Regions from separate parts of the Tindallia texcoconensis genome, predicted to be linked through region 2. Evidence: riboswitches for the same ligand, from Rfam matches in the RefSeq annotation. Region 2 holds a riboswitch; the other holds the start of a gene.

Region 1 (4,431 bases), 840 kb from region 2:
GATAAAGAGCCTTCGGACAGGAGTTCGACTCTCCTCGCCTCCACCAATAATGAAAGAAGAATTCTAATTATTTTAAAACCTCTGAGCCGCACTGTCTATCAGTGCGGCTTATTGTATTACTATCCTAGAAGGTTGGTATGTAAAAATAGAGTATTTTATTTAAAAGGTGGCTTCGGAATGAGTCTTCGAAAAAATCTACTTGTACAGAGTTTTTATGACTTTCGGCAGCACTATCAAAAATACATTGCTTATGGATTGGTGTTTATGGTACTAAGTAGTTTTATTTTTGTGCCAATCTTATCCTATCTTTTTAATCGATTAATAATATCCTTTGGTTCTGGAGTGCTTTTGAATAGTCAGGCTTTTCGAATAGTTCTCAGCTATAGAGGGTTAATAGGATTGATTTTCATTGCATCTGTCGCAGTTATTATGATGATCGTCGAATTAGGTGGACTTATTGTATTAGTACAAAAAAAGTATTTTTCTAAAAATGTTTTTATTTCAGAGGCGATCTTTACGGCTATAAGAACAATACCAAGAATTCTCGGTATTGGTATGATTCACCTTATTTTTATCTTGTTAATCCTATCTCCGTTGATCGAATTACCAATATCGCCTGGTATAACTGGTGAAGTGCAAATTCCACCTAAAATGATGGACTTTATAGAAGGTTCTAAGATCATCATGTATTTTTATCAAGCTGTCTTATTGGTTTTTGTCTTTGTTTTACTGAGGCTTATTTTCACGGTTCATTTCATTCTTTTAGAAAAAACAACAACTAGAAAAGCTATTGGCTACAGTATTAAACTAACTCAAGGAAGAAATTGCATCATGCTAGTCAACTTGTTTATTCTGAATCTAGTGGTTTTAGGAGGCGGATTTCTTTTTTTAGCAGGCGCTTCCATGATACCATCTTACTTGGGGATTCGTGTTAGTGGTCTTCTGGAGACCTATTTACTTACATTAAATAGTTTTTTAGGCGTTTTACTTGCGATGGCATTGCTCCCTCTCAATATGATCTATTTAACAAGATTATTTTATCATTTAAGGCAAGATGCAGGTATGAAAGCTACGGATGAATTGGAAACCATGCGGAATTATACTTTAGAAAAACTTGAATGGTTAGTAAGTCGTTTGTTTAGAAGACGAAAACTTCTATTAGCAGTGATTTTGATGAGTGTTTTAGTAGGATCCTTTTTTCTTGGACATTCTTTAAATGAAAATTTGATGCATATAGGGCGAGATATAAAAATAGCTGCTCATCGGGGAGATCCTGTAAACGCACCAGAGAATACTATGAGTGCTGTTCGATCAGCATTAGATCAACATGCAGATTTCATTGAAGTGGATGTGCAATTATCTAAAGATCATGTAGTGATTTTAAATCACGATAGGGGACTGAGTAGGGTTGCGGGTATTCCAGAAAGACCTATAGAGCTTACTTTCCAAGAGTTGTCGCAGTTAGATGTGGGAAGTCGTTTTTCGGAGGCCTTCAAAGGGGAGTCTGTCGTATCATTAGATGAAGTATTAGAAGAAGTGAAAGGGAAAGCCAGTGTGATCGTGGACGTTAAAACATATGGCCCTGTCGATATTCTAGCGGTAGAAGTGGTTCGCTCAATAGAAAATGCAGATATGGTTGAGGATGCATATATACAGTCCTTTGATTATGAGTTTTTACAGCGTGTCCGAATACTTAACCCCGATATTAAATTGGGACAGATAATGTATTACGCTCTTGGAAACTTATCCCGGTTAGATGTGGATTTTTATGCCATCGATAAAAGTATGTTAGATAGGGATATCATCCGTCAGGCACGAGTAGATGAACGAGAAATATGGGTATGGACTGTGAATACAGAAGAAGATATTCGAGAGGTTCTGATGTATGATATTGATGGGATTATCACAGATTATGTGAGTCGTGTACAAGGCATCATTGGATATGACTCAGAGGCTATGGAAAATAAATAGGTATATGGTAAGTAGAACCTTCATAGAGATGAGGGTTCTACACTTTAAGGCTGGTTGTACTATGTTCCCATACTTTCTAATAATTGCTTTTCCATTATGGCGATATCTATCCATTTTCCATCAATTGTCCCTTGATTGTGATATGCACCGACGATTCGAAAGCCACGGCTAATATAAAGCCGCTTAGCTGCTTCGTTATGGTCTGGAGTGAAGAGAACGAGTTTATAAAATCCATTTTCTAGGGCTACTTTTTCTAATTCTTCTAATAATATTTTGCCAAGGCCTTTTCCTCTGTGATTCTCAGAAACATAGATTGAAAAATCTGCAACACCATCGTAGGCAGTTCGATAATGAAAGGAGTTCAAAGAAGCCCAGCCCATCATCTCATTTTGGTATTCAAGTACAAGGACTTGATAACGGGGATTTCTCGTCATAAACCATTCTTTCATTTCATCAAGATTCTTATACTCCGACTCCATTGTTGCATGGCGAGTTGCAATGCCTTGATTATAAATACGAGTAATGGCGGGAAGATCTTGTTTACGTGCCGAACGAATTTTATATTCACTGTGATTACTAGACAAATAGATTCCCTCCTGTTAACACTAAATAATTATATTTCCTCAGTATAACATAAAAATAAGCTACATTAAAACAGTTTTATGTGAAAAATCTAAAAAATTAAAAAAGAAAATGTTGACAGACTGTTTTAAGAATGGTAATATATTTATCAATTAAATAATGTAACTCTTATAATGAGTGGTGGAGGGACTGGCCCGATGAAACCCGGCAACCGGCAGAAAATGTACGGTGCTAAATCCTGTAGGTGACTACCTAAGAGATGAGAGACTCAATGTAATTAACCCTCTTTTGCACCTGCGAGAGAGGGTTTCTTATTCTCAAAAAAAATGAAGGAGTGATAAGAATGACTGAAGAAACGAGAAGGTTTGATACGTTGCAAATTCATGCAGGTCAGGAACCTGATCCTGCGACAGGATCTAGAGCTGTTCCTATTTATCAGACCACATCTTATGTGTTTGATAACGTGGATCATGCTGCAAAACTGTTTTCACTGGAAGAAGAAGGAAATATTTATACGCGTATTATGAATCCTACTAGTGATGTCTTTGAGAAAAGAATGGCAGCCCTTGAGGGTGGCGTAGGTGCGCTGGCAGTGGCATCTGGATCTGCAGCAGTGACGTATTCTATAATGAATATTGCCCAAGCGGGAGATGAAATAGTAGCTTCTAATGCATTATACGGAGGGACGTTCACCTTATTAGATGCACAAATGCCTAAGTATGGGATTAAAACAATCTTTGTAGAACCAGATGAACCTGATAATTTTGAAAAAGCCATTACTGAAAAAACGAAGGCTATATTTTTGGAAAGTATCGGTAATCCAAATATTAATCTGATAGATCTAGAAGCAGTGTCTCAAATAGCCCATCGTCATGGAATTCCAGTTATTATTGATAATACCTTTGCGACACCGTATTTATTTCAACCGCTCAATCATGGTGCTGATATAGTTGTTCATTCTGCAACAAAGTTTATTGGAGGGCATGGAACGAGTATAGGTGGTGTGATAATCGATGGTGGTAGTTTTGATTGGGAAGAGAGTGGAAAATTTTTAGGCCTAACAGAGCCAGATTCAACGTATCATGGGATTCGATATACAGAAACCTTTGGATCAGCGGCTTATATCGTTAAAATGAGAGTACAGCTATTGAGAGATATGGGAGCTGCCTTAAGTCCATTTAATTCCTTTATGTTTTTGCAGGGACTCGAAACCTTGTCCTTAAGGGTAGATCGCCACGTGAAGAATACAAGAAAAATTGTTTCATTTCTTAAAAAACATCCTAGGGTATCATGGGTGAACTATCCTGAAATAGAAGACAGTCCATACTTTGATTTATATCAGAAATACTTCCCAAAAGGTGTTGGATCCATCTTTACTTTCGGAATTAAAGGAGGAGTGGAGGCTGGAAAAACTTTCATTAATGCCTTGAAAGTATTTTCCTTGTTGGCGAATGTAGCAGATGCGAAATCCCTTGTCATTCATCCTGGCAGTACTACGCATGCACAGCTAACAGAAGAACAGCAAAGAGCTGCTGGGATTACGCCAGATATGATTCGAGTTTCTGTAGGACTTGAAGATGCAGAAGATCTTATTGAAGACTTGGATCAGGCGCTGAATAATTGAAAAAAAGGGGGAGAAACCATGCCAGTAAAAATACCAGACAATCTTCCGGCCTACGAAACATTAAATAAAGAAAATATTTTTGTAATGAATGAAACTAGAGCGTATTCACAGGATATTAGACCACTTAAAATCCTTATTCTTAACTTGATGCCAACAAAAATTACGACAGAAACACAGCTGTTAAGGGTGCTTGGAAATTCTCCATTACAGGTGGATGTAACTTTTTTGCATCCAGAAACTCATACATCTAAAAA
Region 2 (4,431 bases):
GAGCGGAAAGTGGAAAGCAGAAAGCAGAAAGCGGAAAGCGGAAAGCAGAAAGCAGAAAGTGGAAAGCAGAAAGCAGAAAGTGGAAAGCAGAAAGCAGAAAGTGGAAAGTGGAAAGTGGAAGGTAGGCCCTGATAATGGAGGGGTATGAGGAAAGGAAGGAGCCGTGAAATATGAAAAAATGGATGCTAATGATAGTAGTGGTAGTCTTACTGTTTCCATCCGCAGCAATACCAGTGTTTGGCCATCACCAGCCAACCCCAGAGGAAATAAATGAAATTATTGAAGAGGTGGCCTTGGAAAAACACATACCGCCGGTTATTTTGAAAGCCGTGGCTTGGAAAGAGAGTCGAAAAAATCAGTTCATGAACGGGGAACCTTTTGTTCATGCAGGGAACCAAGGAATTATGCAAATCAACAGGGTACATAACAGCCGTTTGGATAAAGACGCTTTGTTGCACGACGCTCGATATAATATTGAAGTGGGTGCAGATGTTCTGCTTGGCCGTTGGTTTTTGGAAGACATTGCTACGGTTGGTGATCGAGATCCAGATGTTTTGGAAAACTGGTATTTTGCTCTTTGGGGATACAATGGATGGTTAGGGCGAAACAATCCAGTGGATCACAATGGAGATACCTATCAGGACGGAATTTTTGAACTGATCCGTAGCCGATACAAGACGCCTGTTTCTAGCTTGGATTGGAGCCGGATTCCTGCAGGAGAGACGACGCCTAGGGGCTTCAATCTATCGAATCCAGATACGGTAAGTCGGGGTCACTTAAGGTTTCTGCAGCCGGGAGACCAAGTGGAAGCAGCACCAGAAGATTTGTGGTTATTAGAAGCCCCTGGGGAACCTCATTCTGGCTGGGCACCTGAAGGATCTGTACTAAGAGTTGACAGTAATCCTCGATTGGAAGACGGCGTTTATTGGTATAGGCTAGAGTCGCTTCAGAATGGAAGCCAAGGATGGGCTAGGGGCTTGGACCTTATCCCGATTAAAGTAGGGGAAGAAGAGAAAGCGGATGTTTTTAAAACCATGCACAAGGCTAAAGAAGAAGTGTTGTTGTTGGATCCACTCCAAGAACCCCTGGAACCTACCCATGGAGAAGAGCATCTAGAGGAGTCTGACACCCTGGAAGAAATTGTTTTTCAAGATATGATCGATCATCCAGCTCAAGAAGCAGTCGAGAGATTAAATGCTGCAGGTTTTGTGAGTGGCACTTCACCAAATCAATACGATCCAGATCGACCAGTAACGAGGCAGGAGTTGGTCCTTGTTTTTGGAAAAGCCTTGGATTTAGAAGAGGGATCTGTAGAATATATAGTAGAAGAAAAGCCTCAAGACTGGGAGGAAGTAAGCTCTTGGGCACAAGATTCCATGGCAATAGCTTTGGAGCATCGCATTATTACAGGCCATTCAGATGGAGGCATTCGTCCTAAGGATCATGCCACTCGAGAAGAGGGACTTGTAATGTTGGTAAAAGCCTTAGATCTAGAAATGGAAGAGGAGATAGAACCACTCTATAGAGATGCCCATGAAATTAGCCAATGGGCAGTCCCTGCCGTCAATGCCTTAGTGGAAAAGGAGGTTCTTGAACCCTCTGCGGAAATGGACTTGAGTCCAAATAGGAACCTAACAAGAGGGGAAATGGCAATTCTATTGGATCGGGTGCAACAGCAGGGTTTAATAGAACTAGAGATTGATTGAAAAGGGTTTTCATTTGCTGATTGACAGTATCAGGAATAAAATGATACAATTATAGATGTTCCAAACAGCTTGGACAAGACAATGAAATATGCTACCTTATAAAGAGTGATGGAGGGACGGGCCCGATGAAATCCGGCAACCATAGTAGATGAAAGTATGGTGCTAAATCCTGCAGAATGTGGATTCTGAGAGATGGGGAACCGAAAGCTAGTGCTTTGGTAAAACGTGAGGCCTCTTCTTGTGAAGAGGTCTTTTTAATTGAACTGTAAGAAGCGAGGAGGCGTTGAAATGGAAAAAAGATTTTTTACTTCAGAGTCTGTAACAGAAGGACATCCAGATAAGATTTGTGATCAAATATCCGATGCTATTTTGGATGCTATTTTTGAAAAAGATCCTAAGGGAAGAGTAGCCTGCGAAACCGTTGTCACTACGGGGATGGTCATGGTGGTGGGAGAGATTACAACGGATTGTTATGTGGATATACCCAAAATAGCCAGAAAAACCGTAGAAGAGATTGGGTATACGAGAGCTAAATTTGGATTCGACAGCGATACCTGTGCCGTGATGACGGCTATTGACGAACAGTCCGGCGACATTGCCCTTGGGGTAGATGAATCCATGGAAAGAAAACAAGGAGAAGACAAGAATGGATTAGAAGCTACTGGAGCAGGAGATCAAGGAATGATGTTTGGTTATGCCTGCACAGAGACACCAGAACTGATGCCTATGCCCATCTCTTTGGCTCATAAACTAGCACGACAGTTGGCGGAAGTCCGAAAGAACGGGACTTTGAAGTATCTGCGTCCAGATGGGAAAACACAAGTAACCATTGAATATTTGGGTGATGAACCCGTAAGGGTGGATGCCATTGTGATTTCTTCTCAGCATAGCCCTGAGGTGGATCATGCTACCATCGAAAAAGACATCATTCACCACGTGATCAAGCCCATCCTACCAGAGGGTTTTGTGGACCAAGACACCCGCTACCTGATTAATCCAACGGGCCGTTTTGTGGTTGGTGGACCTCAGGGAGATTCTGGACTTACAGGTCGAAAGATTATTGTAGACACCTATGGTGGGTACTCTCGTCATGGTGGCGGTGCCTTCTCTGGGAAAGATCCAACCAAAGTAGATCGATCTGCGGCTTATGCAGCTCGATATGTGGCAAAGAATTTGGTAGCCGCTGGCTTGGCTACTCGTTGCGAAGTGGGTCTTGCTTACGCCATAGGCGTAGCGGAGCCAGTTTCTATTTTGGTAGAAACCTTTGGTACTGGCAACTTAGAAGAAGAAAAAATAATTCAGTTAATCCGTCGTCATTTTGACTTGCGGCCAGCCGCTATTATTCGGGATTTAGACCTGAGAAAGCCCATTTATCGAAAAATAGCCGCCTATGGGCATATGGGAAGAACGGATGTGGATTTATCCTGGGAACGAACGGATAAAGCAGAAGCCTTGAAAAAAGAGTTGGGATAAGAACCCTATAGTCACATTAAAAATGACCATGTCTACAATCTGAAGCCGCATTTATTGCGGCTTTTGTTGTCTCGATTTACGGTGATCCTTTGGTTTGAGAAGGTGTTCTGTGGGTATTTAGAAAAAAGCCATAATTTTTCTGATGCATAGCTAGTTGAAAGAAACAAAAAAGGGAAGGGTGGACGAATAGGATGTTTAATAATTTTAGGATTCAGAGTAAAATGCTCACCATTTTTGTGATAACAGGCTTGATCCCCATGATCTTAATTGCGGGCATCGCATATCAGCAATCCTCTTCGATTATTGAAGAGGAGGTTATCCATGAAATTCAGATCTTTACAGAAATGGTTGAGGAAAGTTTTGATGCTTACTTTGATGAAAAACGGTCCTATGGGTACGTGATGTCTATCAATAGACAAATGGCAGCCCTGGCTCAGGATTATGCATTATTTGGACAGACAAGTGAAGAGTGGCAAGAAGCCTACGGGGTGGTAGAAGATTTTGCTCAAACCTATGCGGATCAATTTGGATTTAATAGCCTTTATATAACCGATAAAGAAGGACATATCATTTTTGCCAGTGGTGAATACAAAGACATTTTAGAAGGGGCCTCTATTAATCAACGCCCTTATTTTCAAAATGCTATGCAGGGGAATATTAATCTCTCTGAATTTCAATATTCAGAAGTGTTAGATGAAAATTTTATTGCCATAGCCGCTCCTTTGAGAAGCAATGAAGAAGGGCAGGTGCCAGGAACCGTCAATGGGCTGTTGCCCATGGAAACCATCCAACATATGTTGCACCGCAACATTCCATTGCTAGGAGAAACAGGGGATGCCTATTTGGTGAACCATGAAGGAATGCTTTTGACGGATACCTTGTTGGGAGAATATGCAACGGGATCAGCCTTTAATGTGAAGATCGATACGGAGGCAACCCGTTCGTTGGTAGAGCCGATTCAACAAGGAGAGAATGAATTTTCTGGTTCCGGTGTGTACCCAGATTATTTGGGCAATCATGTATTGGGAGGCTACGGAGTCACCTTTATTGGTAATACGCCTGTTGGGATGATCATTGAATTAGATGCGGCTGAAGCCATGGCGCCGGTTAGACAATTGCTTCTTATGCTAGGGATTCTTACGATTGTAGTGGCGGGCATTAGCGTGGTGCTGGCTATGTTTACTGCCAAAGGACTGTCAGGTCCTATGAGGACAATTAACAATGCCATTGGGAAAGTGGCCCAGTATGATTT

The links. A riboswitch is a leader RNA that binds a small molecule or an ion and turns the genes downstream of it on or off. The one in region 2 is predicted to bind S-adenosylmethionine.
Positions count from the first base shown of each region.
Region 1: another riboswitch for S-adenosylmethionine. It lies ahead of ACZ47N_RS01115 (O-acetylhomoserine aminocarboxypropyltransferase/cysteine synthase family protein); the one in region 2 lies ahead of metK (methionine adenosyltransferase).

Region 1 is NZ_AP042431.1:220,015-224,445, reverse strand. It holds RNA gene ssrA (transfer-messenger RNA) at 1-46, shown strand, start outside; gene ACZ47N_RS01125 (glycerophosphodiester phosphodiesterase family protein) at 178-1,971, shown strand; gene ACZ47N_RS01120 (arsinothricin resistance N-acetyltransferase ArsN1 family A) at 2,031-2,555, opposite strand; SAM riboswitch class I at 2,719-2,819, shown strand; gene ACZ47N_RS01115 (O-acetylhomoserine aminocarboxypropyltransferase/cysteine synthase family protein) at 2,897-4,177, shown strand; gene metA (homoserine O-acetyltransferase MetA) at 4,196-4,431, shown strand, end outside.
Region 2 is NZ_AP042431.1:1,059,119-1,063,549, reverse strand. It holds gene ACZ47N_RS04945 (hypothetical protein) at 10-132, shown strand; gene ACZ47N_RS04940 (S-layer homology domain-containing protein) at 171-1,706, shown strand; SAM riboswitch class I at 1,800-1,905, shown strand; gene metK (methionine adenosyltransferase) at 1,995-3,179, shown strand; gene ACZ47N_RS04930 (methyl-accepting chemotaxis protein) at 3,371-4,431, shown strand, end outside.